DNA from 4 places in the Rhodoferax sp. LS1R11 genome. Region 3 is predicted to be linked to each of the others. Evidence: predicted binding sites of a transcription regulator. Region 3 holds the regulator's gene; each other region holds the start of a gene.

Region 1 (7,513 bases), 280 kb from region 3:
ACAAACCGGTTTTGGCCGCTGCCGCATCAATCAACGCCATATGCTCAGGGTAGCGCATTTTCAGCAGCTTCAAAGCGCGACTCTTGCCCAGAACGGCATCGCGAACTGAATCGTAAAGCCGCCAAGCGCTAGGCCTTAGAGCGGGGGAAATCCCGTTCAGAGATAGATTGATGCTCTGAAGATAGTCCTCGTCACTAGGCCTCGCTACCCGTGCCGCAATAATTTTCGGACCGATATAGCCGAGATGCCGAAAATCAGGTGCAGCAGCGTTAAGACTATTCGGTTCTATTTCTGCAGCGCTAACGACGCGAAAACGATCAAATTCGAAGACCAGAAAAACCGGACGAGCAATGGCGACCGTCCACATTCCATAAGCCAGGGCGGCAAGCTGAATCAAACCCACAAGCGTCAAGTCACGAAACAACTCTAGAGGCGTTTTTTTTGGGCTAAACAACACTAGAGTCAACAAAGGGCCGCAGACAACATCTACGCCAACAACCAGCAAAAACAACTCATCGCCGCCCGAAAGCTCCCGATACGGATATGGATACCACAGACCGAACACCAAAGACGCTGCGACGGCCGCAACGATCATGCTGCCTAGGAGATGCAATAGTGCGGCATAACTGGCTGATTTGAAGCGGTTTCTGAAATTCATTCGGGCATTGTGAATTTGAGGCTGATCAATACTGCATACTTTATTGATCAGAATACGGGCGTCGAAACGCTCACTGAGAATCCAAGGATTGATTAACGACACTCACTCGGAGCAAAACGTGCAGGGAGAGTGCCCGCAGCTGTTGGAGCTGGCGAAATAGCTAACCCGACCGTCGCCGAATGACATTGCCACTTCGTCGCATCAGCTGGCGGAGTGAACGCAGCGGTCGCGTTGGGCAATGCAGTGCCGGAATTGGCGGTACCAGCAGCACCGCCTGTGTAAGGAACAAAAACCAATGTTCCGTTACCCGCTTTTTGTGTAGTGGTCACAGTGATCTGCCCAGTTGTTGCGGCAATGGCAACTGACGTCAAATTGGGGCTGGCTGTCGGAGTGGTGAACCCTTGGTTATAACCATTGACCGCAGTAAATTTACCATTCGCCAAAATATCAACCACATTAAGCTTGGCAGCAGAAGCCGCAACCATGGCTTCAGATACACGACCACGAACCGTGTAATCCTGATAAGCGGGCAAAGCCACGGCAGCCAAAATACCAATAATCGCAACCACGATCATCAATTCGATCAGGGTAAAACCCTTTTGGATAGAACGCGTCATGAATAGCCTCTTACCTATAAAAACATACTTCCAACCAATTCACCTACGAACTTCAATAAAAAAGAGCGTCGTAACGCTCTTTTTTAATCTGCGGATTAATTAACGGCACTCACTCGGGGCAAAACGCGCAGGGAGTGTAGCCGCAGCTGTTGGCGCAGGCGATATAACAAGGCCAACAGTAGCAGATAAACATTGCCATTTCGTCGCATCCGTCGGAGGTGTGAATGCAGCCGTGGCGTCAGGCAGCGCAGTACCGGAATTAACCGTACCAGCAGCACCGCCTGTGTAAGGAACAAATACCAATGTTCCGTTACCCGCTTTTTGTGTAGTGGTCACAGTGATCTGCCCAGTTGTTGCGGCAATGGCAACTGACGTCAAATTGGGGCTGGCTGTCGGAGTGGTGAACCCTTGGTTATAACCATTGACCGCAGTAAATTTACCATTCGCCAAAATATCAACCACATTAAGCTTGGCAGCAGAAGCCGCAACCATGGCTTCAGATACACGACCACGAACCGTGTAATCCTGATAAGCAGGCAAAGCCACTGCAGCCAAAATACCAATGATCGCAACCACGATCATCAGCTCGATCAGGGTAAAACCTTTTTGCATGGAACGTTTCATGAATAACTCCTTGGGTAAAAACGAAATCAACTTAGAGACGTTCATATTCAGCAGTAACTGTGCCAAGTCTTTGAAACGCCAAATTTGATTGTTTTTGGACCAAACACGTCACATTTCGTTAGAAACATGACGACCTGAGTTGGTTACAAGACCTGACGCGACATTTTTGTCACGCCATTTTTGTCATTTACTTGATGCAGACTGACCGAACCATCTTGATGTCGGTCAGGCCCATCATGATTTTCTCCATGCCGTCCATCTTCAGGGTGCGCATGCCGCCTTCCACCGCAGCGGCAAAAATCTCGGCCACACGGGCGCGTTCCTGAATGAGCTTTTTGACGTCGTCAGAAGCAATGAGCAATTCATGCAGGCCAATGCGGCCTTTGTAGCCGGTCTTGTTGCACTTGTCGCAGCCCACGTGGCGGTAGAACTTGATCTGGCCATCCTGACCGTACAGTTTGTGCCAGCTGTCGATCAGCTTCCGGATTTCGCCTTCGTAGTCAGCTTTCCAGGCGACGGAGTGCCGGAGTTCGTCGGCATATTCGACCGCGAAAAGACGCAGCTCTTCGGCGTCAGGCACATACGACTCCTTGCAGTCGCACAGCTTTTTGGCCAGCCGCTGCGCCAGAATGCCCAACAAGGCATCGGCAAAGTTGAAGGGGTCCATGCCCATGTCCAGCAAGCGCGTGATGGACTCGGGTGCCGAGTTGGTATGCAGGGTCGAAAACACCAGGTGACCGGTAAGTGAGGCTTCCACGCCCATCGCCACAGTTTCCTTGTCGCGCGATTCACCGACCATGATGATGTCGGGGTCGGCCCGCAGGAAGGCCCGCATGATCAACGCAAAGTCAATCCCGGCCTTGCGGTTGATCTGAACCTGGCGCAGCCCTTTTTGCGTGATCTCCACCGGGTCTTCGGCGGTCCAGATCTTGGTGTCCGGCGTGTTGAGGTGCTTGAGGATGGAGTGCAGCGTGGTGGTCTTGCCGGAACCCGTAGGACCACACACATAGAACAAGCCGTAGGGTTTCTCAATCGTTTTGATGACCCGGTCCTTGTTGTGCGGGGTCAGGCCCAGCTTGTCCAGCGGAATGGGCTCACCGGCGGCCAAAATCCGCATGACCACGTCTTCCACCCCTCCAGCGGAAGGAATGGTGGCGACCCGGAGTTCGATGTCAATCGGGCCATATTTCTTGAACTTGATCTTGCCGTCCTGTGGCTTGCGGCGCTCCGAGATGTCGAGGTCACACATGATCTTCAGGCGTGTCACCATGGCCTGACGGAAATGCGAGGGTACCTCGATGTACGGCATCAAGGTGCCGTCAATGCGAAACCGGATGCCGGTTTTCAGCTTGCCCGGCATCGGCTCAATATGAATGTCCGACACCTTCTGGTGGTAGGCGTCAATGATCACCTTGTTGACGAACTTGACCAGTTCGTTGTCCGCCGCGGCCGACTCCAGCGCGTCGTCATTGAAGCCGTCGTCAATGGGGGGGCCGTCCATTTCGGCCAGAAGCTCGTCAATAGAGCCCCCTTCGATTCCGGCGCCAAATATTTGCGCCAGCGTGTCGTGGAACTCAGCCTGCGTGGTCACCCGGTACACAAATTTGGTCACGCGGGGGAAGACCTGCGGCACGACGCGCGCGCCGCGCACCGCCTCCGGGTCCACGCACATGATGACCAGACCTTCGGGCGACTCCTCCAGGGGAATCCAGCCCTGCTCCTCAATGAACTCGCGCTTGAGGGAGCCGTGCAGTATTTCCGAACGAATTCGGCTGGGGGCAAAGGGTTCATAGGCGACGCCAAAAAATTTGGCCAGTGACGGCCCAATTTGCGCCGGGCGAACCATGTACTTGGCAATCAGCACGTGCTCTACGGGCTTGCCATCCACTCTCGCTTCTTGCAGGCACTGCTGAAGCTCTGGCGATGTCATGACGCCATCGGCAATCAAACCGTCGTATTTGGTCGCCTTGGCGCGCACGCCCTCACTGGCTTTTTGCACGCGCTGCCGAATGGCGGTGGCCAGTGTTTTGCACAACTGCGAGACACCCTCTACCTCCAGTTCACCAAAGGGATGTCCACTTTTGTTGTTAATGACCTGCAGCACGCCTTGAAGGGTATTGCCCTCCAGAATGGGGGCCACCAACATCTGCCGGGTTCGGTAACCCGATCGCCGATCCACTTCCTTCAGGAAGGTCAGAGAGGGATGAAGCTGCTTGAGCGCCTCATCGTCATAAACATCCGCAATATTGACCAGCTTTTGGCTGAACGCCACGTAGCCCGCAATGCTTTGGGGCGTGATGGGCAGTTTGAGGTTCTGGCTGCTATTGAGCCCCGTCTTGACTTTGGAAACGATGGCCGAGCGGTCTCCATTCAAGGCGTACAGGGTCAACCGGTCCGCATTGAAGAGTTTGCAAATGTCCTGGCTGGCCTCCAGCATGATTTGGTCCACGTTATCGGTCTCGTGGATACGGGCGGTGACTTGTTGCAGCTGTTTGTAAAATAGCGCCTCAAATGTCATGCCGCGCCTCTCAAGAGAAGCCTCTGGTTTTTTGTCCGATCCCCCGGGCTTCAAGACTGCGCTCATACCTCGAACTCCTGACCAGCCCGCAGCCAGCGAATGTCATGCGCCACCCCGCTGCCCGCAGCCGGGTTTTGATCAAAACGCTGAATCTCGGACATGATCACCTCGGTTTCGGCGGGCTTGGTATGCGTGATGTAAACCGGGAATTTCTTTCCCTGAGCGATGCAATCCAACTCTTCAGCCAGGACGCTAGGCGACAAATGCAAGCCTTGCCTGGCCAGAACTTGTTCGCGGTTGCTGAAGGCCGTTTCGATCACCAGCATGGCCACATCCAACATGTCGCTATCGATCAGGAAAGACGTGGTTCGGCACCCTTTGGAAATGGCGCCTGAGCAGCCCAATACACGAACTTTCATTGCGGCTCCTCGCTATGCCTTAAATCCGGTCGCAGAGCAGCAAAAGCAACGCAAGCCGTTGTATCCAGCCCTGATCAGGCTTGGACGAACTGCATTTGGGTACCGGCCAACTCGATCAAATCCCCATTTTTCAATGCCACAGGCTCCACGCCAATCGCAGCACCATTGAGTGACGGATTACCCGCGCCTTCCACATGGTGAACAAAATAGCTATGGTGACGCCGGGTGATGGCAGCCACGGCAACCCCGGGCTTGCCCACCGTGGTGACCACCTTGGTCAAAGGCATTTCCCTGCCCGCAGCAGCGCCCGATAGCACCTTGATGGCCGCATGAAGGGCCTCCAGACCGGCTGACCGGGATTCATGCGACGCAAATGCAGGCTCAGAGGCGGGCGTTACGCCGCCTGGCTTGAACATCATGGTCTTCTCATAACCTTCAGAAGCCACATCGCTCACAAACTTGATTTTGTACTTGCCGACCTCAACCGTGTCACCGTTTTGCAGCAACTGCCGCTTGGCCGCCTTGCCATTCACGTAAGTGCCATTGGTACTGTTCAGGTCTTCCAGGTAAACCTCTGACCCTGACATTTGCAGCAAGGCATGCTCACCACTCACGGCCAGGTTGTCTATCACAATGTCGTTGTACGGCCGCCGACCCAAGGTCGTTTTGTCCTTCGTCAACTGGACTTCCTTGATGACGACGCCGTCGATCGAAACGATCATTTTTGGCATGACCGACTCCTGTTCCTGAAATTTGTTGTTGGATAACCCATGGGCTTGTTACTTTCCAAGCAGTCTGGATATTAAACCGCGCTTTTCATGCGAGCCCACTGCTTCGACCAACAAGACTGTGATGTTATCCCGTCCGCCATTTTCATTTGCCATGAGGACCAGTTTTGCCGCGATGTGCTCCAGAGACGCACCATTTCGAAGAAGCGCTGCTATGTCTGAATCGTCCACCATATCAGAGAGCCCGTCGGAGCACATCAGGTAGAGGTCACCCTCCATGACATGGTACTCATTGAATTCGAGCAATGCCGTCTCTTCAACGCCCAAAGCCCGTGTCACCAGATTCTTGTTGGTTGCGGTGGCGGCTTGAGCCGGCGTCAGCCATCCCGCATCAATCTGCTCCTGCAGAAGGGAATGGTCCTTGGTGATTTGTACCAGCTCGTTGCCGCGCCAGCGGTAGCAACGGGAGTCACCAATGTGCCCCAACATCAACCGGGCCCCCTGAAACAGGCCAACCACAAGGGTGGTTCCCATCCCCGCGTACTGGGTGTTCGCGTTAGCCGCATCAAAAATGGCCCGATTCGCGTTGTCAACACACACCTCAATGGCTCGTCTGACTTGCGCCGCCTTCGCCTGTCCACCAAACTCGGTCAGCCAACCGGCCAATTCCGTCTTGATGAACGCAGTGGCCATACCGCTGGCAATCTCCCCGGCGTTGTACCCCCCCATGCCGTCGGCCAACACGCCAATGTGGGCATCGATGTCAAAAACTACAGAGTCTTCGTTGTTTTCACGGGCGCGTCCCGGATCAGTTTGCGCGACGAATTTGTAGTTCATTGAGTCTCAGGCTGAGTTTGAGGCAATTGCATGACCTCTTAATAATACAGCCCACCCCCGACTCGGGGGCGAACCTGTCCAGCCCTATATTTTATCGACAGTGCCTCACGGCAGGCTACTCGGTCAAGCCGTTGACTGCGCCCGTTTCTTCAAGACGACGCCCATGAGCAACACCCCCAGTGCACCAGCAATGCCCAAACCATAATTCCATACTTTGGTTTGCGGCAACCAATCGACAACGGCCGGATCACTATGCGCCATCGTACCCGCAATCCAACCCAGCAGCATGCCACCGACCGTGATGATGATCGGGAATCGATCCATCAGCTTGAGCACCAGCTGACTACCCCAGATGATGATGGGAATGCTCACCAGGAGGCCGAAGATAACCAAAGGCAATTGGTGCTGACTGCCCGCGCCCGTGGCCGCACCCGCAATGGCAATGACATTGTCAATACTCATGACCAAATCAGCCACGATCACCGTCTTGACAGCCGCCCACAGCTTGTCACTGCCCTTGATGTCGGAATGGCCCTCTTCGTCAGGTGCCAGCAGCTTCACGCCAATCCACAACAACAGGGCAGCGCCTACCAACTTCAGGAAAGGAACCTGCAGCAAAGTGAGGGCAAAAGCAATGAGGATGACGCGCAGCACGATGGCGCCTGCCGTTCCCCACAAAATGCCTTTGGTACGCAGGTTTGCGGGCAATTGCCGACAAGCCAGAGCAATAACGACGGCGTTATCGCCGCCAAGCAGGATGTCGATCATGATGATCTGACCGACGGCGAGCCAAAAATGAGCGGTTAGGAATTCTTCCACGGTAATCTTTCTTTATCAATGCCCAAGGCATACAAACAATAAAGCCGGATTTTCCCTCAGGAAATCCGGCTTTCTATTGTGGATAACCGCAGGGGCGCCCAAATGAGGCGCCCTCGACAGATTACAGCAAAGCTTTGAGCAACTTGGCCATTTCGGATGGATTGCGTGTGATCGTGAAACCACACTCTTCCATCACTGCCAGTTTGGCATCGGCCGTGTCGGCGCCGCCAGAGATCAAGGCACCGGCGTGGCCCATGCGCTTACCTGCAGGAGCAGTCACACCCGCGATGAAA
Region 2 (7,513 bases), 150 kb from region 3:
GGGGTGGATGGTGCAGCGAAGTCAAGGAGGAGGATCGGGCGCAGCCCGCTCCGGGGGACATGAGCGGAGCCATCCACCCCGGTGGCATCGGCCCTACACAAACCGTGCCGACAAGGTCCGCTTGCGCCGCATTGCAGACATGAAATTCTGCCTCAGCTCAGAACAGTAGCGGGCGACGTCATCCAATTGATTGCTTACCGTTCTACTCAAAGTTACGCACAACTTCGTTAGATTTTGAGCCTAACTTTGTTAATGCCCAGCGTGAGATGGCCCACCGGATAATCAGGGCATGTCTTTCAAAACCACCCTGCTGTGCACTTTTTCAGCCCTTATGTGCGGCCTGTCCCTGGCGCAAAACCTGCCCCCGGCGGTGGACGCGGCGCTGGCCCGCGCCAAGGTGCCGCGCGACGCCATCACCCTGCTGGTGGTGGACGCCGAGGGCAAACGGCCGCCGCGCCTGAGCCACCGCGCCAACGTGCCCGTCAACCCGGCCTCGGTCATGAAGCTGGTCACCACGTTTGCCGCGCTGGACCTGCTGGGCCCCGCCTTCACCTGGAGCACGCCGGTGTTTGTGGAAGGCGCGGTACGCGACGGCACCCTGTTTGGAAACCTGTATATCAAGGGCCAGGGCGACCCCAAGCTGGTGGTCGAGCGCCTGTGGCTGCTGTTGCGCCGCGTGAAAGGCCTGGGCATCCACCACATCGCGGGCGACATCGTGCTGGACCGCAGCGCGTTCGAGGCCATCACCGCCGACCCGGCCGACTTTGACGGCGACCCGCTGCGCCCCTACAACGCCACGCCCGACGCCCTGCTGCTCAATTTCAAGTCGGTCGTCATGACCTTTGTGCCCGACCGCACGGCCAACACGGCGCAGGTGCAGATCGAACCCACGCTGGCGGGCGTGCAGATGCAGACCAGCGTGCCGCTGTCGAATGGCAACAACGCAGGCAACGCCGAGTGCGGCGATTACCGCGCCGCGCTCAAGGCGGATTTCTCCGATCCCACACGCATCCGCTTCAACGGCAGCTACCCGGCCAGTTGCAATGAAAAAGTGTGGGCCGTGGCCTATGCCGATCCCAAAAGCTTCAGCGCCCGCGCGGTGGAAGGCCTGTGGCGCGACATGGGGGGCAAGCTCACCGGCACCGTGCATGAAGGACAGGTCCCCGCGCCATCCAGCGTCCTGTTGACGCCCGCCTTTGAAATGACCTCGCCCCCGCTGACCGAGGTCATCCGGGACATCAACAAATACAGCAACAACGTGATGGCGCAGCAGGTGTTCCTGACGCTCAGCCTGCAGGCGCCACTGGCCACCCGCGAGGCCTCGCGCGAGGTGGTGCGCCAATGGTGGAAAAACCGCATCGGCACGGACGACGCGCCCACGCTGGACAACGGCTCCGGCCTGTCGCGCCAGGAGCGCATCAGCGCCCAGGCGCTGGCACGCCTGCTGCAAACCGCCTACGCCTCACCCGTGATGCCCGAGCTGATGTCGTCCCTGCCCATCACCGGGGTCGACGGCACGCTCAAGCGCAGCCGCACCCTGTCCCAGGGCAGCGCCCACCTGAAAACCGGCAGCCTGCGCGATGTGACCGCGCTGGCCGGTTATGTGGACGCCAGCGGTGGCAAACGTTATGTGCTGGTGGCCATTGCCAACCACCCCAACGCCAATGCAGTCCGACCCGCGTTTGAAGCGCTGGTGGACTGGGCGGCCAAGGACAATTGAACAGACATCCCATTTCCGCTTGTTGCGCCTTTTTTCGACCTTTTCGACCTTTTCATCAAACACCTTTTAGCCCCCAGCGTCCCCACCATGTCCATCCCGTCTACCGTTGAACTTATCGGCTATGTGTCAGCCGTTCTCACCACCGCCAGCTTTGTACCCCAGGCCTGGCACACCTTTCAAACACGCGATGTGCGCGGTATCTCGCTGGGCATGTACAGCGTGTTCACGATCGGCTCAGCTGGCTGGCTGGTGTATGGCGTGATGCTGGCCGCCTGGCCCATCGTGATCGCCAACGCCATCACCCTGGCGCTCGCCAGCGTGATTTTGGGGATGAAACTGCGGTATCGATAGACTCGCGCGCCATTGCCCGGGTGGCAAAGGGGTTAGCCGCAGAATGGGCATCGCCAAAAGAAAACGGGGCGTTAGCCCCGTTTAAGCTTCGATGCAGGCAAGCATCATCCTTCCATTGACTTGCGGCGGCGGATAACTGCTAAGCCGAACAGGCCGAAACCAACCAGCGCCAGCGATGCGGGCTCAGGGACAACCGCGGTTTGGTAGTCGAATGCGACATTTGCAAATGGCGAAGTGCCCACATTGGTGATGCAGTTCTGGCTATTGGACCAGCCACAGTTGGCAGTCACGCCGGAGTTGAAGTCGACCAGCACGTCAATGTCGCCGTCAGCCAAGTAAGCGCTGGTTAGGCCGCTGGCCAGCAGAAAGTCGAAGCTGAACTTCAGTGCATTGAAGTTGTTGGTTCCGGAGCGGTAGTCGACAACATCGTAGACGCCAGCAGACGCAGCGCCGAACGTGCCCATGTTGACGCCTTCAATGAACAGTGTCACGAACTCGCCATCTTCACCGTTGAAATCGCCCTGAACCGTCAAACTCAGCTTGGAGCCGGTATTGACGGCATGGGCTGGGGTTGCGAGCGCAAAGGTGAAGTCCTGACCGTTAACGGTCTGATTTTGTGAGGCGCTGACAATTGCCGCGTTCGCAGTGAGGCCTGTGAACAGTGCCATTGCGGCGATCAGTGCTTTGATTTTCATTTGTGGAAACTTTTCGTGATTTGGGTAATTGCCTACAGCAGTTCAGACTAAAGCAATTAGTGCGCCCACAATCACTTCATGATAATTATCAATAACTTACGACATTTAAAAGAAATTAAATGCATAGCAAGCATCTTGAATGTAAAAATTCTCGACAGTCAAAATTACGCCATGAGAACTTCAAATTGTCGGATAAGACTGTACGCAGGCATCTACCACTTTGAACTTGCGCTTTTGGTCAGACCATTCGATGCCCACGCTAACCGGCTATGTGGACGCCAACGGCGGCATCCGGAGAGGCACGGGTCACTGGCAAGGTAGCGAAGGGGTTAACCCCAATTTGCATCGTTTGATTTGAGATTTATGATCAGGATCTGAAATAGCACGACCGTTCTATTTTAGAAAATCCATTTTGGAGCCCTGCATGAAACAGTTCAAATCACTCCCGCTAGCGTTGGGCGCAGCCCTCCTCGTTGCCGCCTGTGGCGGTGGCGGCGATGGCGACCAGTCGAACGCCGTCAAATTCACCTCCCTGGTGTCGTTTGGCGACAGCCTGAGTGATGTGGGCACCTACAAGGTGGGCACGGTCGCGGCTTTGGGCGGTGGCCTCTACACCGTCAATGGCATTGCAGGCGCAACGGGCACCAGCCCCGTCCCCAGCAAAAACTGGACGGCGTTGATTGCGGCCCAAATCGGCCAGGCTGCGCCCTGTTCGGCACAAACCGGACTGGATGGCGATGTCAATTACGGCTTCAGCGTGCCGGTCACCAACCACGCCGGTTGCCTGAACTACGCGCAGGGCGGCTCGCGGGTCACCCACCCGGTCGGACCTGGCAACAAACTGCTGGGCGGCGCCAACGCCACGCTCGGTCAGCTCACGGTGCCCGTGGTGACACAAATCAGCAACCATTTGGCCGCAGTGGGCGGCAGTTTCAGTGGCAAAGAACTGGTCACCGTGATGGCCGGGGGCAACGACGTGTTTCTGAACCTCGCCGCCATTGCACCCACGGTCGCCTCGCTGATGGGGGGCGGCATGGACCAGGCCACAGCGACCAACACCGCCTCGACCGCAGCTGTCACGGCAATGGGAACCGCTGGCGCGCAATTGGCCGCCTACGTACAGACGCAGATCGTGGGCAAAGGGGCCAAATACGTCGCCGTGGTCAACGTGCCCGATGTCAGCAAAACCCCGTTTGCTTACGCCCAGGACGCCGCCACACAAGGTCTCATCAACACGATGTCGGCCACCTTCAACGCGCAGTTGAAAGCAGGCCTGGCAGGCACCGCGGGCGTGCGCCTGGTCGACGCCTACTCCGACAACCGCAACCAGGCAGCCAATCCCGCAAGCTACGACCTGAGCAACGTGACCAGCACCGCCTGTAACCTGGCCACACCGTCGCCCAATTCACTGGGGAGTTCCCTGATTTGCAACCTGACCAACGTCAATGTGGGCGATGTCTCCCGCTACCTGTTTGCCGACGCCGTCCACCCCACCCCTTACGGCTACAAGCTGCTGGCGCAACTCGTGACCAAGGAAATGATCCTGGCCGGCTGGCTCTAACCCAACGAACGTCAAGGAAACTGCCTCATGAAAAACCAATTGAAGTTCCTCGCCGTTGCCGCTGCCACCTTGGCCGCTACCAGCAGCTTTGCCCAGACAGCCGGAACCTGGATGGTGCGCGCAGGCGTCACCACCATTGCACCGCAAGTGACCAGCGGTTTTCTGACCGCGCCTGACTTTCTGGGGGGCACCAAGGCCGATGTGAGTTCGGACTCCCAACTCAGCGGCGGCGTGACCTACATGCTGACCGACAACGTGTCGGTGGACGTGCCACTGGCCTTGCCTTTCAAACACAAGCTCTACGGCGATGGCGCCCTGGCCGGGGCAGGCCAGGTGGGCGAAGTGCAGGCCCTGCCGTTCGTCGTGTTCCTGCAATACCGTTTTATGGAAGCCAGCGCCAGGTTTCGCCCCTATGTGGGACTGGGTGCAACCTACGCCTATTTCTTCAATGAATCAGGCAGCGGCAAGCTGACGGCAGCCACCAACCCCGGTGGCTCGCCGACCAAGATCACCGTGGATTCGAAGTTCGTGCTGACGCCGCAAATCGGTGCAACTTTTGCCGTGAACGAGAAATGGTTTGTCGACGTGTTTTATGCCAAATCCAAGTTGACGACCACGACCCACTTTTCAACCGGCCAGACCATGGACATTGCGCTGGACCCCGTGTCTTACGGCATCACGGTGGGCTACAAGTTTTAGTCGCCCACGGCCTCAACCCGCCGACGCCCGTTGCAGCCGGTCCCGCACGCCATCCCAGGCCGGGGTGTCGGGCGGAGTTTCGATCCAGATCAGCTTGACGCCTTGCGCATCAAACGCCCGCAGCGCGGCAAACAGCTGCTGCGCAGTGTCCGCCGCGTCATCCGGCATGCGCCGGCGCAGCACGCTGCTGGAACGGCTTTTCAAAATGGCGCGTGAATAGGTGGCGATGACGGGGCCAGCGACTTCACCGCCGTCGATGTCCGCCCCCAGCATGTCCAGCGCCGTCTGCAGGGCTTGGGCGTCCATCAGGCGCACTTTGGCGTGGGGCGCATAGTGCGACTCCAGGGTGCCAGAGGCCCTGGGCGCAGGTGCATCGGGCGCCTCCAGCTCTTCTTTTAATAGCACTTGCTGTCCGCACACGGCCTGCGCCTGCTCGCGGCTGATGGCGCCGGGACGCAGCAGCACGGGCACGCCACGGGTGCAGTCGATGATGGTGGACTCAATGCCCACGGTGCAAGCGCCGCCGTCCAGAATCAACAGCTCCGCGCCAAATTCGCCCTGCACATGCGCCGCGGTGGTGGGGCTGACGCGGCCAAACTGGTTGGCGCTGGGGGCCGCAATGCCCCAGACCGGCTTGCGGGCGGGTTCCGTGGTGTCCAGGCAGGCCTTGAGCACGGCCTGTGCCACCGGGTGCGAGGGGCTGCGCAGGCCAATCGAGTTTTGCCCGCCTGCCGCCGCCGCTGCCACACCGGCGCGGCGCGGCAGGATCACGGTCAGCGGACCCGGCCAGAAGGCGGTGATGAGCTGTTGGGCAAAGTCCGGCACCTCAGCCGCAAAGTGCGCCACGCTGGCCGCATCCAGCACATGCACGATCAGGGGGTGGTTGGCGGGGCGGCCTTTGGCGACAAAAATCTTGGCCACCGCAGCGTCGTTTTCAGCGTCTGCCGCCAGGCCGTACACGGTCTCGGTGGGCAAGCCCAGCAAGTCGCCTGCCCGGATGGCGTCAACACCCGCAGCGACGGAGGCAGCCGCCAATCCATCCAGCATCATGACCGGTGCAACACTTAAAACGCCTCAATGCCGAGGCAGGCCGCCGCCGCCAGCGCCGTGACGCGGACCTCGGCCACGGTAGCGCCAGTGAGCGTCAGGTGGCCCATCTTGCGGCCCTTGCTGGCATTGAGCTTGCCGTACAGGTGCAGATGCGTGCCCGGCAGCGCCAGCACCTGGTCCCAGGCGGGCGTTTTGCCATCGACCCACAAGTCGCCCAGCAGGTTGAGCATGATGGCCGGGCTGTGCTGGCGCGGTTGCACCAGCGGCAGGCCGGCCAGGGTGCGCACCTGCAGGTCAAACTGCGAGAGGTCGCAGGCGTCCATCGAGTAATGGCCGCTGTTGTGCGGGCGGGGCGCCATCTCGTTCACCACCAGCGAGTCGTCGGCCAGCACGAAAAACTCCACACACAGCACCCCCACGTACTGCAGCTCATCTGCTATCGCTTTAGTAGCTGCTACCGCTTGCTGCGCCTGGGCTAGAGGCATATTTCCTTCAAAAGCTTCGGTCACCGCCAGAATGCCTTCGCGGTGCAGGTTGAGCTGCACCGGCAGGTTGACACAGGTGCCGTCCCAGCCACGCGCCACGATCACCGAGCACTCGGCCTTGAGGGGCAGCATTTTTTCCAGCACGCAGGTGACGTTTTTCAGCTCGTCCCAAGCCGCCGCCAGCTCAGTGCGGGTCTTGACGCGAATCTGGCCTTTGCCGTCGTAGCCCATGCGGGCCGTTTTGACGATACCGGGCAACAAATCGTCCGTCACCGCGGCCAATTGCGCGGCCGTTTCGATCACGGCATAGGGCGCGCAGGGCACGCTGCAGCGCACAAAATGAGCCTTCTCCTTGACGCGGTCCTGGGCAATGCCCACGGCCTCGGCACTTGGGGCCACCGGGCGCGCGGCGCCCAGCGTCATGAGCGCGGGGGCGGGCACGTTTTCAAATTCGGTGGTGATCGCCGCGCAGCGCTGCATGAGTTGCGCCAGGCCCTGCTCGTCCAGGTAATCGGCCTGAATGTGGTAGTGGCTCACCAGCCCGGCGGGGCTGATGACATCGGGGTCCAGCACCACGGTGAAATAGCCCATGGCCTGGGCGGCCTGCACAAACATGCGGCCCAGCTGGCCACCGCCCATCACGCCCAGCGTGGTTTGCTGCCCGCTGGCGGCGCTGCCGGGCAGGATGGTCTGGCGGCTCATAACACGGGGGGCAGCGTCATGCCGCGGGCCACTTCGGTCTGCTCGGCACGAAAGGCATCCAGTTTGGCGCGCAACGCCGGGTTGTCGTTGGCCAGCATGGCCACGGCAAACAGCGCCGCATTGGCCGCACCGGCGGCGCCAATGGCAAAGGTGGCCACCGGCACACCCTTGGGCATTTGCACAATGCTGTGCAGCGAGTCCACCCCCGAGAGGTGCTTGCTGGCCACCGGCACACCCAGCACCGGCACCG
Region 3 (7,513 bases):
TCTTGGCGCCTGCGTCCACATTGCAGGTTTTCATCTTGCTTTGTTGGGTTTCTTTCTTGGCGCTCAGGCACTCTTTCATGAAGGCTTTGCGCTCATCCCCTTTTTTGTCAGCCGCGTCTTTGTTGCACATGCCCATTTTGCTCTGCTGGGGCGTCTTGGCATCCGCATCCGCGGCGTGGGCGGTGCCCAGAGAGAGAGTTAAGCCCAAGGCGAGGAGGGTCAATAATTTCTTCATCATGCTTCCTGTCGAAACGAGTTGAGGGGGATCCCGGGCGATATTCCAGCATAGAACACCCTGTTTGGCAAACCCGGCGGCAACGCCTTGTGACAATGTTGGCGGTATGTCCATTTTTCGGGTCTGGCGTGCCTCGTAAAATCGACGGATGCTGTCTGTAAAAATTGAATTACTCGAATCCCTGGCGCAAGCCCTGGAAAACCTCTCACCCGGCGCCGGTGCCAAAGCCGCCTTTGAGTCGCCCAAAGTCGCGGCCCATGGCGACTTGGCCACCACCGCTGCCATGCAACTGGCCAAGCCGCTCAAACTCAATCCGCGCCAACTGGCCGAGACCCTGCGTTCGGCCTTGCTGGCCGCGGTGCCCTATCAGCGCTGGGTCGAGGCCATTGACATTGCCGGTCCCGGCTTTATCAACATCAAACTCAAACCCGAGGCCAAACAGCAGATCGTGCGCGAGGTGCTGACCCAGACCACCACGTTCGGTGCGCAGGCTCCAACGGGCCACCGCATGCTGGTGGAGTTCGTGTCGGCCAATCCGACTGGGCCGCTGCATGTGGGCCACGGCCGCCAGGCCGCCCTGGGTGACGCAATTTGCAACCTGTTTCAGACCCAGGGCTGGGACGTGCACCGGGAGTTCTATTACAACGACGCCGGGGTGCAGATCGGCACACTGGCCAACAGCACCCAACTGCGCGCCAAGGGCTTCAAGCCGGGCGACGCCGAGTGGCCCGAGCTGGCTTACAACGGGGACTACATTGCCGACATTGCCACGGACTTTCTGGCGAAAAAGACGGTCAAGTCAGATGACCGCGAGTTCACGGCGTCAGGCGATGTCGAGGCGCTGGACGATATTCGCCAATTTGCCGTGGCCTACCTGCGCCATGAACAAGACCTGGATCTGCAGGCCTTCTCGGTCAAGTTTGACAACTACTACCTGGAATCCAGCCTGTACACCAGTGGCAAGGTTGACGCGGTGGTCCAGCGCCTGCAGGACGCCGGCAAGACCTATGAGCTGGACGGCGCGCTGTGGCTCAAGTCCACCGAGTACGGGGACGACAAGGACCGCGTCATGCGCAAAGGCGACGGCAGCTACACCTATTTTGTGCCTGACGTGGCCTACCACATCACCAAGTGGGAGCGGGGCTTTGAGAAGGTGGTCAACATCCAGGGCACCGACCACCACGGCACCATCGCCCGCGTGCGGGCGGGGCTGCAGGCGGCCAATGTGGGCATCCCCCAAGGGTACCCGGACTATGTGTTGCACACCATGGTACGGGTGGTGCGTGGGGGCGAAGAGGTCAAAATCTCCAAGCGTGCGGGCAGCTATGTCACGCTGCGCGACCTGATCGAGTGGACCAGCAAGGATGCCGTGCGCTTCTTCCTGCTCAGCCGCAAGCCTGACACCGAGTACACCTTCGATGTGGACCTCGCCATTGCCAAGAACAACGACAACCCGGTGTACTACGTGCAATACGCCCACGCCCGCATTTGTTCGGTGCTGGCGGCCTGGCGCGAGAAGGACGGCGGCGATGCGGCGACGCTCAAGGATGTGGATCTCTCCGCGCTGCAAAGCCCGCAAGCCCAGGCGCTGATGCTGTTGCTGGCCAAGTACCCTGACATGCTGACTGCTGCGGCGGTGGACTTTGCGCCGCACGATGTCACTTTCTACCTGCGCGAACTCGCTGCTTGCTACCACAGCTACTACGATGCCGAGCGCATTCTGGTCGATGATGAAGCCGTCAAGCTGGCCCGTCTGGCGCTCGTCGCCGCGACGGCGCAGGTGTTGCACAATGGTTTGGCCGTGCTGGGTGTGAGTGCCCCGCAAAAGATGTAAACAAAGAGAGAGAGACAGCGAATGAAACAGCAACGTGGTGGAACCATCCTGGGGTTCATTGTTGGGGTTGTGGTCGGTTTGGCTGCGGCGTTGGCCGTGGCGGTCTATGTCACCAAAGTCCCGGTCCCGTTTGTCAGCAAATGGCAAAGCCGTACGGCCGATATGGATGTGGCCGAGAGCAAAAAGAACAAAGACTGGGACCCCAACACCCCTTTGTATGGCAAGAACCCGGCCAAGCCCATCACACCCGCTCCGGCTCCGGTGACTGAGACGGCGCCAGCCGACGGAGCGGCGGTGGTTGCGCCTCCTGTGGCTGTGGTCAAGGCCAAACCGGCTTTTACGGCGGCCTCAGACGCTGCCCCCACGACAGCTCCGAAAACGAAAGCTGACGTGAAGTCGGCCAGCAGCGTGGACCCCTTGGGCGATCTCGCCAAGGCCAAGTCCTCTGGCGCGACCGCTGAACCATTCACCTACTTCGTGCAGGCGGGCGCATTTCGCACCCCCGAAGACGCAGAAAGCCAGCGTGCAAAATTGTCTCTCAGTGGCATAGAAGCCCGGGTGACCGAGCGTGAACAGGCCGGGCGGGCCGTGTTTCGGGTGCGGGTCGGGCCTTTTGACAAAAAGGACGAAGCCGAACGAACCAAGGAAAAACTGGACGCCGCCGGGATGGACACCGCGTTGGTCCGGGTACAGCGTTAATCCCCCTGAACGGTGCGAAGTACCGAACTTATCGTCGCCATCCTGATCCGATATCTTTTTGTTTGGAGTATTTGAAGATGAAACGTCGTGAATTTTCTCTGGCTTGCAGTGCGGCTGCAGGGGCTGCACTGGTTCCGTTGGCTGCCCAGGCGCAAGCGAAGCCGCCTGAGGCAGGTACGGATTATCTGGTGGTGGAGAAGCCCGCTGCCGTCGAAGCCAAGGCCGGGATCATCGAGGTTGTTGAATTCTTTTGGTACAGCTGCCCCCATTGCAACGCCTTCGAGCCCACTTTTGACGCCTGGAGCAAGCGCGTACCCAAAGACGTCATGGTGCGCCGGGTGCCGGTCGCGTTCCGTGACGACTTCGTGCCGCAGCAGCGCCTGTTTTATGCCCTGGAGGCCATGGGCCTGATCGACAAGCTTCACAGCAAGGTGTTTGCCGCGATTCATGTGGAAAAACAAAGCCTGGACAAGGTCGGCCCCATCGGAGACTGGGTGGCCAAGCAGGGCGTGGACAAGGCCAAGTTCCTGGAGCACTTCAATTCCTTCTCCGTCTCCACCAAAGCGTCTCGCGGCACCCAGTTGCAAAACGCCTACAAGGTGGAAGGCGTTCCCGCCCTGGGCATTGGCGGGCGTTTTTACACCGATGGCTCGTTGGCCAAGAGCATGGAGCGCGCACTGAAAGTAGCTGAGCACCTGATGGCAGGCATTCGCACGGGCCGGTGATCACCTCATTCGCTGAACTGGCCCGGGTGGCAGGGCGTTCAGCCGGGACGCCGTTGCGGCTAAGCGACAGCTCGTGTCTGTCAAGCAGATTCAGGCATTTGTGACGTAACAGGCTTGAGTCAACGCTTACCGTCGTTACAATCCAAAGGCAACGTATTAATGCAAGATTCGTGCCTTTATGAAATCATCACTTTCCTCTCTGCTTTTGATCGCGGCGCTGGCCCTTTCGGGGGGAATCGCGCACGCCGACAAAGCGGACCGCAACAAGCCCATGAATGTGGAAGCTGATACCTTGCGTTACGACGACGCCAAGAAGACCAGTGTCTTCACCGGCGGCGTGGTCTTGACCAAGGGCAGCATCGTGATTCGGGGTACCAAAATTGAGGTTCGCCAGGACGCCGAGGGTTACCAGTTCGGGCTGGTGACTTCGGAGCCCGGCAAGCTGGCCTACTTCCGGCAAAAACGTGAAGGCCTGGATGAGTACATCGAAGGCGAAGGCGAGACCATCGAGTACGACAGCCGGGCCGACACCGTCAAGTTCATCAAAAAAGCGCAGCTGCGCCGCTTTCAGGGCACCAAACTGAACGACGAAATGACCGGCGCCGTTATTTTCTACAACAATAGCACAGACGTTTTCACGATTGATGGCTCAGTGGCCAAGGCCAGTCCGGGCACGCCAGCCGGGCGCGTGCGTGTCATGCTGACACCCAAGTCGGACCCTGCTGCGGCCAACGGCGCAAGCCCTTCGCCGGTGCTGCGCGCCAGCCCGACGCCGGAGGAGCCGAAAAAGTGACGAACGACGTCTCTGTGGCCGAGGCCTCGTCTCGGGCCGATGGCCTCAACGGCGAAAGCCGGCTTGTGGCCAGCCACCTGCAGAAGTTCTATGGCAGCCGCAAGGCCGTCAAGGACGTGTCGCTGACGGTTCGAAAAGGCGAGGTGGTGGGCCTGCTGGGTCCCAACGGTGCGGGCAAAACCACGTCGTTCTACATGATTGTGGGCCTGGTGCGCGCCACCTCGGGTGACATCACCATTGATGGCCAGTCCATCGAGCACATGCCCATTCACCGGCGGGCCCGCCTGGGGCTGAGTTACCTGCCGCAGGAAGCCTCCATTTTTCGCAAGCTCAATGTGGAAGACAACGTGCGCGCCGTGCTGGAGCTGCAGCGCGACGAGGCCGGCAAACCCCTGGGCAAAGCCGAGATCGAGAAACGTCTGACCGAGCTGCTGCAGGAGTTGCGCGTGGACCACCTGCGGGAAACGCCCGCCCTGGCGCTGTCCGGTGGCGAGCGGCGCCGGGTTGAAATTGCCCGCGCGCTGGCTACCCAGCCCCGGTTCATTCTGCTGGACGAACCGTTTGCCGGGATTGACCCGATTGCCGTGATCGAGATCCAGCGCATCATCAGTTTTTTGAAAGCCCGGGGTCTGGGCGTGCTGATCACCGACCACAACGTGCGCGAAACCCTGGGCATTTGTGATCACGCCTACATCATCAGCGACGGCACCGTGCTCGCTGAGGGCACACCTTCCGAGATCGTCAACGACGCCAACGTGCGTCGGGTCTATCTGGGTGAACACTTCAAAATGTAGATATATGGCCCCCACGTTTGTCACTGCGTGTACTGCACTGCCCCCCGAGGGGGGCTGGCCTTGCTTGGGGCGGCCCGGCGCGGCGGCCTTTACTCACGCGCCCGACACTGCGGTGAGCACATGAAGCAAGGTCTTTCCCTCCGTGTTTCGCAGCACCTGGCGCTCACGCCGCAGTTGCAGCAGTCGATCCGCCTGTTGCAACTCTCCACGCTGGAGCTGAGCCAGGAAGTCGACCAGATGCTGGACGACAACCCGTTTCTGGAGCTGGGCGCAGACCAGCCGGTGCGCGAGGAGTTTGGTCTGGCGCAGGCCGATACGCCCGTGCGCAATGACGATCTCAATGCCGAAGCTGCTACCAATACTGTAGCTGACTACGCAGTAGAGACGAGGGCTACAGGCGAAAATGATACTGAAGTCACGCCGCTGTCCGCCGACGACGGCCAAAGTTGGGAAGGCGATGGCAGCGCCTCCCTGTCACCCGACGACAGCGAGTGGGGTGGCGATGCCAAGCCCAGCACCAACAACCTCAACGGCAACGAAGACGCCGATGTGACCGAGATGGCGCGCACCCAGGAGTCGCTGCAAAGTCATTTGCACCGCCAGGCGCTGGCCTTGCGTTTGAGTGAGGAAGACCGCGCCGCCCTGCGATTTTTGATCGAGTCCCTGAACGACGACGGCTACCTGGAGGACACACTCATCTCGCTGGCCCAGGGCCTGGCCGGGGACGGCGATGCCGAGCAGGTCGAACAACTGGTGCACCATTTCACGGTGGCGCTGTCGCTGCTGCAAAGCCTGGAGCCCGCGGGGGTCGGGGCGCGCCATCTGGCCGAGTGCCTGACCTTGCAACTGAAGGCCTTGCTGGCCAGGGCGGTGACGGACCCGGCCTCCCGACAGTTGCAGTCGGTCCTGAAGGTGGCCTTGCGCATCTGTGCCCAGCCGATGGACCTGCTGGCGCGACGCGACGTGAAGCGACTCGTTCAGGTGTGCGCGGTCACCGATGCCGCCGTGCGCGAAGCCATTGCGCTCATCGCCCGCCTGGAGCCCAAGCCGGGCCGGCGGTTTGTGAATGTGGAACGCAACATCGTGGTGCCCGATGTGCTGGTGGTCAAGGTCGGCAAGGGCGCTCAGGCCAAATTCCAGGTGCGGCTCAATGCCGAGGTGATGCCCCGCCTGCGGGTGCATGACATCTACGCCAACGCGCTCAAGCAGCACAAGGGCGGCGGTAGCGAGTCGTCCAACTTTGCGGCGCTGCAGCAGCGGCTGCAGGAGGCGCGCTGGTTCATCAAGAACATCCAGCAGCGCTTTGACACGATTTTGCGGGTCAGCAACGCCATTGTGGAGCGTCAAAAGAGCTTCTTCACCCATGGTGAACTGGCCATGCGCCCCTTGGTGCTGCGCGAGATTGCCGACGAGCTGGGCCTGCACGAATCGACCATCAGCCGGGTGACCACGGCCAAGTACATGGCCACGCCGTTTGGCACGTTTGAGCTCAAGTATTTCTTTGGCTCCGGCCTGGGCACCGACTCGGGCGGCAACGCATCCAGCACCGCAGTGCGCGCCCTGATCAAGCAATTCATCAGCGCCGAAAGCGTGACCAAGCCGCTCAGCGACAACCAGATTTCCGAGATGCTCAAAGAGCAGGGCATCGACTGCGCCCGCCGCACGGTGGCCAAATACCGCGAAGGTCTGCGGATTGCCCCCGCATCCTTGCGCAAGGCGCTGTAGCGCCTTTATCCAGAACACCATGAACCAACTTCAATTATTTTTGCCCTGCGCCGCCGGCGTCGAGGACTACCTGGCGCCCGAGATTCTGCGCATCACCGGCTTGCCGCCAGGCTGCGTGACCAAGCAGCGCGGCGGCGTGGCCGTGCGCACCTCCATGGCGCATGCCATGCTGCTCAATCTGTACAGCCGCCTGGCCCAGCGCGTGCTGGTGCTGCTGTCCTACACCGAGTACCGTGGCGAGCAGGACCTGTACCGCGCCGCCAGCGAGGTGGCGTGGGAGCGCTGGTTCACGCCGAAGGAAAGCATCAAGGTGGAGGTAACGGCGCAACACAGCCCGCTCACCTCGTTGAACTTTGCGGCGCTCAAGATCAAGGACGCGGTGTGCGACCGGTTTCGGGAGACCGCGGGCGGTGTGCGTCCGGACGTCAACACCCAGTGGCCCGACGTGCGTATTTACACCCACCTCACCACCGACCACTGCTCGCTGTACATCGACACCTCGGGCGAGCCGCTGTTCAAACGTGGCTGGCGCGAGGACAAGGGGGATGCGCCCTTGAAGGAAACCCTGGCCGCGGCCATGATTGCCGCCAGTGGCTGGGCCGATGGCGACGAAGATTTGCAGCCCTTGTACGACCCCTGCTGCGGCAGCGGCACCGTGGTGATTGAGGCGGCCCAGATCGCGTGCAACATCGCGGCGGGCAGCCGTCG
Region 4 (7,513 bases), on a different contig from region 3:
GCCCCCATGCCCCCTTGTACATATCGCCCACTGGACGACCTAACTGGTCAGCCAGTACCACCAGAACCAGTGACGGCGGGACCAGTTGGGTGATGGTGCCCGATGCAGCCAACACCCCGGTGGCATAACGCATGTTGTAGTTGTACTTCATCATGACCGGAAGTGAGATCAGCGCCATAGCGATCACCTGTCCCGCTACTGTGCCTGTAATTGCGCCCAGAATGAAGCCGACGATGATGACTGAATAGCCAATACCGCCGCGTTTGGGGCCAAAAAGCTGGCCCATGGAGTCCAGCATATCCTCAGCCAATCCGCATTTCTCCAGAATCGTTCCCATGAACGTGAAGAAGGGAATCGCCAGCAGCAACTCATTGTTCAATATTGAGAAGATTGAAATCGGCAGGTTGCCCATGAATGCGGCCGGAAACCAACCCATTTGTATCGCGTAAAAGCCACTGGCCAGGCCCAGTGCCGCCAGCGAAAAGGCGACCGGAAAGCCGATCAACATGATGACCACCAAGCCCGCAAACATGACGGGTGGGAAATTTTCCATTTGCATATCTAGTTCCTGAATCTCAAATCGGGGGAGTGGGCTTGACGCGCTGCTGGCGTAAGACGACCAGGTGGCGAAAAAAAGACCTTACTGCAGGGGCTTTTCGTAATGTGTGTCCATCTGGAAATGGCCTTGGAGGTACGCAATGCGCTTGATAATTTCAGCCAGCCCTTGCATCAGCATCATCGCGAATCCCAGAGGCAGTGCCATCACTGCAGGCCACCGGATCAGCCCGCCCGCATTTTGCGACATTTCGCCCGACATCAGGGCATTCATGAAATATGACCAAGACAGGTAGAGCAGAAGGGTGACTACGGGCAGCAAGAAAACGACGAGCCCAAACAAGTCAACATACACAGGCCGGTTGCCCTTCAGCTTGCCGTAAATCAGGTCCACGCGGACATGCTCATTGAGTTTGAGCACAATCGGCGCACCTACCATCACCATGTAGGCAAACAGGTACCACTGAATTTCGATGAAGGAGTTAGAACTCCAGTCAAACCCGTACCTCACAAAGGCGTTTGCCGCGCTGATCAGGGCTGCGAAAAGTACAGTCCATGACGCCAATACGCCAAATTTTTCGCTGATCCAGTCCATGCCGAGCGCGAATTTCAATAAGGCTGCCACAGTTATTCTCCAATAGTCATTTATAAATAGCCGCACGATGCTTCATCGTCACGGTCAACGCGTGGATGGTGCCTGAAAGCCCTGTTGAAAACCTGACGCTTGATCTCAGTGTTTACCCTTGGTTTTGCTCAAGGTGATCTGTCCCAAGGATAAGATGGCTCAACTTAGAAAGAACTTTGAGCCCCACCATGTTTAAACACATTCTCTTACCCACCGACGGTTCAGACTCCTCCATGCGTGCTGTTGAGAAAGGCGCAGAGCTGGCGCGCGCCTTAGGTGCTGACGTCACTTTGATGACGGCTATTGAACAATACCCGGTAGGCATGATGGGTAGAAGCTATCGTGCAGAGGATAACCCCATGCATCAGGCAGCTCGGGATGCGGCACTCCATTGGCTGGCCGCAGCGCAAGCCGTTTTAACGAAATACGCTATCCAGGCCAAGCATTTAATATTGCAGGACCGCAGTGTTTACCAGAGCATTTTGGAGGCCGCTGAAAAATCGGAAGCCGACTTGATCATCATGGGTTCTCACGGGGCTGGAGCCTTGGAGCGCCTTTTGGTGGGCAGTCAGACTCAGCGGGTGTTAGCTCACACAAGTATTCCTGTGCTTGTGTTGCGTTAATCCCCTATCTTTTTGTGTCTACTTTTCCTGTATCCCTGGTATCAAATATAGATTCACCAGCCATGCGACACGCCAGCGGCGACTTGCTTTCGCTGGCCCTCATGGACGCACGCAATCACACCTTGCATTTGATCGGGCAGTATGAAGCCGCATTGGGGTCTCCACGTCTGACGGTGCCTTGTCTGGCTGAACTCAACCCACCCTTGTGGGAGCTTGGGCACATCGGCTGGTTTCAGGAGTGGTGGCTAGGCCGCAATCTTCAGCGCCATCTGGGGCGGCACTGCGACCCTTCCGGACCCCGATTGGCCTCCATCGAGCCGCACGCTGACCGATGGTGGAACTCATCGCAGGTACCGCACGACAGACGATGGACACTTGATTTGCCGGATTTGTCCGGCCTTAAATCCTATCTGCTGGACACGCTTGAATCCACGCTGGACCTTCTGGAAAAAGCCCCGGACGAGGACAATGCGCTGTACTTCTACCGGCTGGCGCTGTTTCATGAAGACATGCATGCCGAGGCCCTGATTTACTCAGCACAGACGCTGGACTTGCCCTTGGGCTTGAACATGCCGGGCCCGGGCCCGGCGCGGGAGCCCTTGCTGGTGCCCGCCACGCGCTGGCAACTTGGCCGGGATGTGGACCCTGGTTTCGCATTCGACAACGAGTGTCCAGCCCACGAGGTCCCGGTGCCTGAGTTTGAGATTGATGCGCAGGTGGTGACCTGGGCGCAATTCGTGGAGTTTGTGGATGATGGTGGCTATGATCGCCCCGAATTGTGGCACCCCCAGGGTTGGCAGTGGGTTCAGGGCAAGGCTTCCGCTGGCGAACACCGGGCGCCTCGCTACGTGGACCAGATTGGTGTGGCCAGTGGTGCGGTGATGCAAACCCGTTTCGGAACGCTCAGGCGCATGCAGGGCGGCCAGCCCGTGATGCATGTGAGCTGGTGGGAAGCTGATGCCTGGTGCCGATGGGCGGGGCGACGCCTGCCCGCCGAGGTGGAGTGGGAGGTGGCTGCGCACACCGCAGGGCGGCGTGGCTTTCGATGGGGTGAGGTCTGGGAGTGGACTGGGACCACTTTCCGGGGCTACCCCGGGTTTTCTGCGGACCCCTACCGCGACTATTCCGAGCCCTGGTTTGACACCCACAAGGTGTTGCGGGGCGCCTCTTTTGCGACGCGCGCCCGCATGAAGCACCCGAAATACCGCAATTTCTATGCGCCTGGGCGCAACGATATCTTTACCGGCTTTCGGTCTTGTGCGCTCTAGCTACCCCGGTTCGCGTCTTCTGCCAAAACTTCGGCCAGTTCTGAATCGCTGAACACCCGTGAGCGGGTGTGAAAGGCTTTGCCTTCCGGTCCTTCAAGCGAGAACGTGCCGCCGTGGCCGTCGATCACGTCGATGATCAATTGCGTGTGCTTCCAGTACTCATATTGCGATTTTCCGATGTAGAAAGGGCATCCGCCGATGTCCCCCAGGTACACATCACCGGCACCCATGGTGATTTCGCCGGGCAGGTAGCAATTGGCCGCGCTGTTGTCGCAGCAGCCGCCCGATTGATGGAACATGAGGTTGCCATGTTTTGTCTTGAGAAACTCGACCAGTTCGAGTGCCGCGTCGGTCGCAATGACTTTTTCAACCATGTGAATCTCCATGTAAAAAGGGGGGCGGTTGCCCGCCCCCTTTGGGATTGAACCGTTGCGTGGCCCGTGATCAGAAAAAGCCGAGTTTTTGCTCGCTGTAGCTGACCAACAAGTTCTTGGTCTGCTGGTAGTGGTTGAGCATCATCTTGTGGTTTTCGCGGCCCACGCCTGATTCCTTGTAGCCACCAAAGGCTGCGTGTGCCGGGTAGGCGTGGTAGCAGTTGGTCCACACACGGCCTGCCTTGATGGCACGGCCCATGCGGTAAGCCACATTGCCGTTGCGGCTCCACACGCCGGCACCCAATCCGTACAAGGTGTCATTGGCGATTTCAAGCGCTTCGGCCTCGTCCTTGAACGTGGTGACGGCCAGCACGGGTCCAAAGATTTCTTCCTGGAAAATGCGCATCTTGTTGTGCCCCTTGAATAGGGTGGGCTGCACGTAGTAGCCACCCTCCAGGTCACCACCCAGGTGAGCCTGGCCGCCACCGATCAGCAGCTCAGCGCCTTCCTGCTTGCCCAGGTCCAGGTAGGACATGATCTTGGTCATTTGCTCTTTGGAGGCTTGTGCACCCATCATGGTGTCGGTGTCCAAGGGGTTGCCCTGCTTGATGGCCGCAACACGTTTGAGGACGCGTTCCATGAACTTGTCATAGATCGACTCTTGAATCAACGCACGTGACGGGCAGGTGCAGACCTCGCCCTGGTTGAAGGCAAACAGCACCATGCCTTCAATCGCTTTGTCCAGGAAGCCGTCGTCCTTGTCCATCACATCGGCAAAAAAGATGTTGGGTGATTTGCCACCGAGTTCCAGCGTGGCAGGAATCAGGTTGTTGGCAGCGGCCTGGGCGATCACACGGCCTGTGGTGGTGGAACCGGTGAACGCGATCTTGGCAATGCGGCGGCTGGTGGCCAGAGGCATGCCGGCTTCGCGCCCATAACCGTTGACGATATTGAGGACACCCGGTGGCAGCAAGTCGGCAATGAGTTCGGCCAGGACCAGCAAGCTGATCGGGGTTGACTCGGCAGGCTTCAATACCACGCAGTTGCCCGCACCAATGGCAGGCGCCAGTTTCCAGGCGGCCATGAGGATGGGGAAGTTCCAGGGAATGATCTGACCGACCACGCCCAGGGGTTCCTGAAAGTGGTAAGCCACGGTGTCGCCATCGAGGTCGCTCAAGCCGCCTTCTTGTGCGCGCACGCAGCCTGCGAAATAGCGGAAGTGGTCGACCGACAAAGGAATGTCGGCGTTCAACGTTTCGCGAATGGGTTTGCCGTTGTCGATGGTTTCTGCGTAAGCCAGAAGTTCGAGGTTGGCCTCAATACGGTCGGCGATCTTGAGCAGAATGTTGGAGCGCTCGGTGGGGGAGGTACGGCCCCATTGGTCGGCCGCTGCATGGGCCGCGTCGAGTGCGAGGTCAATGTCTTCGGCGGTGGAGCGTGCTGCCTGGGTGTAGACCTTGCCAGAAACGGGGGTGATGACGTCGAAATATTCACCTTTGAGCGGAGCAACGAATTTGCCGCCGATGAAGTTGTCGTAGCGAGCTTTGAATGCGATTTTTGCGCCGGCGGTACCGGGAGCTGCGTAGATCATTGTGTGTCCTCGTTGTTGATAATTTTTCAAAGTTTTCCCTTGCGGGCCAATCTCTATATCAAGTCTCGTGCCAACACACGGCAAAGGCGTAAGTCGCTTGATTTCAAACAACTTTTGTCATGCATGACACCGCCAGGCGCCGACTTGGCATTGCTCCAAAAGGAGACACACTGTCACAGTCCTCAACAAATGACGCGGCCTGCAATAGGCATGTCATTTCATAGGTTCGTGTCGCAAAATTGAGGTAAAGATCAGTACGCTAGACCTCGTCGTGTGCATGTGCTTTTTGCTGTCGGTAGTCCCACCACGGCAGCACCCGGCGCATAGACAAAACCTCTCCGCTTTGCAGGGCAACATGGCCCGGAATCCTGGCGATTTCCTGCTGCCACTCGGTCGTTTTCAGCAGCGTCAAAAGGGCCTGAATGCAGGGTTGCACCAGCGCCGACTTGAGGCAGACGAGGTGGTAACGCTCATCGGCCAATGGCACAAAGTCAAGGCCGGCGCGACGGGCGGCTACTTCAATACCCAGCCCTGCATCGGCCTGACCTGATGCCACGGCATTGGCAATGGCGGCATGCGAGGGCTCCGTGTGCTCATACCCATGGATGTCAATGGCAGCCAAATGGGCTTGCACCATCAACTCTTCCAGAATCACGCGCGTGCCTGCCCCCAAGGCGCGATTGGAAAAACGGGCGCGCTGGCGAGCGATGTCTTGCAGTGATTGCAGACCCAGCGGGTTTCCCTTCGCCACCATCAGTCCCTGCGTGCGCTGGGCAAACCCGATGATCTTGTGCTGGCCAGGCTGCAGCAGCGGTTTGTAGGTGCGCTCGGTCAGCGTTTTGCTGCCTGTGTTGTGCAAGGTGTGAAAGCCCGCCATGACGCAGCGGCCTTCGTTGAGGGCGCGAATGGCGTCCACGCTCCCGGTAAAACGGATGTCCAGATGCAACTGGCCGCGGCCCTGGCGAGGGCCCTGCATCAGGGCATGTTCGCGCAAGGCGCTCAGGGCGTCATCGTGGCTTGCGTACAGCGTGACGACGTGGCTGGAGTCGTCAAAGGCCACGGCGAATGTTCGTTCAAGTTCGGCGCGCAGGGCTTCTATTTGGGGGGCCAGGCGGGCCTGGGCCTGGCGCTCGGCCCACATCAGCTTGGCGCCGAATTCGGTCAGGCGCGCTGATTGGCCTTTTTCCCACACCACGAGTTCGTTGCCCAGTTCTTTTTCCCAGCGCTTGAGCTCCCCCCAGACGTGGCGGTACGACAGGTTGAGTGCGCGGGCGCCCGCCGAAATGGATCCATGGGCCGAGACCGCCTGCAGCAGATCGATCAAGGGGTTGCGCACCAGCGCGGGACTGATGTCGCGAGAGAGGGTGTAGTGGAGTTGGAGCCTATGCACGGCGGTTCATATCGCAGGTAATTAAATCGAAAGCTACGATACCGCAATCGGACGACGCCATCGCGCCAGGGCGTGGCGACAAGTTCAGCAAGGCATTCGGACATGACAACCATCACCAGCAGCGCGAGTACGGCGCTGCAACTCATCGGGTCTTTGGATCCCGGCCTGATGTCGATCGTCGGGCGCTCGCTGTCGGTCAGCGCTTTGGCCTGTGCCATCGCCTGCGTGGTGGGGCTGGGTATGGGGGCCTGGCTGGGTGTGGTGCGCTTTGCTGGTCGCACGGTGGTGCTTACGTTGCTCAATACGTTTCTGGCCGTGCCCTCGGTGGTGGTGGGCCTGCTGGTTTACCTGTTGTTGTCCCGCTCCGGGCCGCTGGGTTATCTGGGCTGGCTTTTTTCATTCAAGGCGATGGTGCTGGCGCAGGCCTTGCTGGTGCTGCCCGTGGTCACGGCCCTGACGCGCCAGGCGGTTGAAGATGCTGAAAATACCCATGGTGAACAATTGCAATCGCTGGGAGCGAGGCCCTTTCTGCGCAGCCTGCTGCTCGCATGGGATGAGCGCTATGCCTTGCTCACGGTGGTGATTGCGTCCTTTGGGCGCGCGATTTCCGAAGTGGGCGCGGTGATGATCGTGGGCGGCAATATCGATGGCTTCACCCGCGTGATGACCACCGCCATTGCGCTGGAAACCAGCAAGGGCGACTTGCCACTTGCCTTGGGCCTGGGCTTGATCCTGCTGGCTGTGGTGCTGATGCTCAATGTTCTGATTGCGCTGGTGCGGCGCTGGCGCGAGCGCTCGGAGTTGGTCGACGGCGCGCAGGCGACGCGGGAGCCTGACCCGGTACGGGCCTTGCCCGCGTTGGGGGTGACCCCGTGAGGCCCGTCATTCGCCTGACGTCGGCCAATGTGCATTTTGGGCGTCCGGCGACCGCCGTACGGGCACTGTCCGATGTTTCGCTGAGCATTCATCCGGGTGAACGGGTGGCCCTGGTGGGGGCCAATGGCTGTGGCAAGAGTACCTTGTTGCGTCTGTTGCATGGGCTGGCTTCCCCTACGGCGGGCGAGGTGGAACGGGATCCGTCCGTGCG

What was found. Region 3 encodes sigma-54, which starts transcription at its own class of promoters, with help from an activator protein. Its sites were predicted from a motif close to TGGCANGNAANCTGCTTT; they were not measured.
Region 1: AC097N_RS04405 (pilin) is a predicted target of sigma-54. The motif match lies at 1,947-1,964, and genes of this name have one in related genera.
Region 2: AC097N_RS03820 (PEP-CTERM sorting domain-containing protein) is a predicted target of sigma-54. The motif match lies at 2,816-2,833, and genes of this name have one in related genera.
Region 4: adh (aldehyde dehydrogenase) is a predicted target of sigma-54. The motif match lies at 5,092-5,109, and genes of this name have one in related genera.

What each region holds. Positions count from the first base shown of each region.
Region 1 is NZ_JBWMAW010000002.1:378,138-385,650, forward strand. It holds gene tfpZ (TfpX/TfpZ family type IV pilin accessory protein) at 1-760, opposite strand, end outside; gene AC097N_RS04400 (pilin) at 751-1,275, opposite strand; gene AC097N_RS04405 (pilin) at 1,375-1,899, opposite strand; gene AC097N_RS04410 (ATPase, T2SS/T4P/T4SS family) at 2,087-4,483, opposite strand; gene AC097N_RS04415 (hypothetical protein) at 4,480-4,836, opposite strand; gene AC097N_RS04420 (FHA domain-containing protein) at 4,911-5,567, opposite strand; gene AC097N_RS04425 (Stp1/IreP family PP2C-type Ser/Thr phosphatase) at 5,616-6,401, opposite strand; gene AC097N_RS04430 (TerC family protein) at 6,525-7,220, opposite strand; gene sucD (succinate--CoA ligase subunit alpha) at 7,342-7,513, opposite strand, start outside.
Region 2 is NZ_JBWMAW010000002.1:248,692-256,204, forward strand. It holds gene dacB (D-alanyl-D-alanine carboxypeptidase/D-alanyl-D-alanine endopeptidase) at 290-1,720, shown strand; gene AC097N_RS03815 (SemiSWEET transporter) at 1,808-2,071, shown strand; gene AC097N_RS03820 (PEP-CTERM sorting domain-containing protein) at 2,176-2,766, opposite strand; gene AC097N_RS03825 (SGNH/GDSL hydrolase family protein) at 3,191-4,327, shown strand; gene AC097N_RS03830 (OmpW/AlkL family protein) at 4,355-5,026, shown strand; gene AC097N_RS03835 (L-threonylcarbamoyladenylate synthase) at 5,039-6,076, opposite strand; gene AC097N_RS03840 (5-(carboxyamino)imidazole ribonucleotide synthase) at 6,091-7,263, opposite strand; gene purE (5-(carboxyamino)imidazole ribonucleotide mutase) at 7,260-7,513, opposite strand, start outside.
Region 3 is NZ_JBWMAW010000002.1:95,707-103,219, reverse strand. It holds gene AC097N_RS03210 (PsiF family protein) at 1-235, opposite strand, end outside; gene argS (arginine--tRNA ligase) at 384-2,069, shown strand; gene AC097N_RS03200 (SPOR domain-containing protein) at 2,091-2,768, shown strand; gene AC097N_RS03195 (thiol:disulfide interchange protein DsbA/DsbL) at 2,846-3,493, shown strand; gene lptA (lipopolysaccharide transport periplasmic protein LptA) at 3,672-4,286, shown strand; gene lptB (LPS export ABC transporter ATP-binding protein) at 4,283-5,080, shown strand; gene rpoN (RNA polymerase factor sigma-54) at 5,201-6,805, shown strand; gene AC097N_RS03175 (THUMP domain-containing class I SAM-dependent RNA methyltransferase) at 6,825-7,513, shown strand, end outside.
Region 4 is NZ_JBWMAW010000011.1:33,416-40,928, forward strand. It holds gene AC097N_RS13785 (TRAP transporter large permease) at 1-559, opposite strand, end outside; gene AC097N_RS13790 (TRAP transporter small permease subunit) at 641-1,180, opposite strand; gene AC097N_RS13795 (universal stress protein) at 1,369-1,803, shown strand; gene senA (selenoneine synthase SenA) at 1,866-3,071, shown strand; gene AC097N_RS13805 (DUF779 domain-containing protein) at 3,068-3,445, opposite strand; gene adh (aldehyde dehydrogenase) at 3,516-5,036, opposite strand; gene AC097N_RS13815 (substrate-binding domain-containing protein) at 5,296-6,426, opposite strand; gene AC097N_RS13820 (ABC transporter permease) at 6,529-7,302, shown strand; gene AC097N_RS13825 (ATP-binding cassette domain-containing protein) at 7,299-7,513, shown strand, end outside.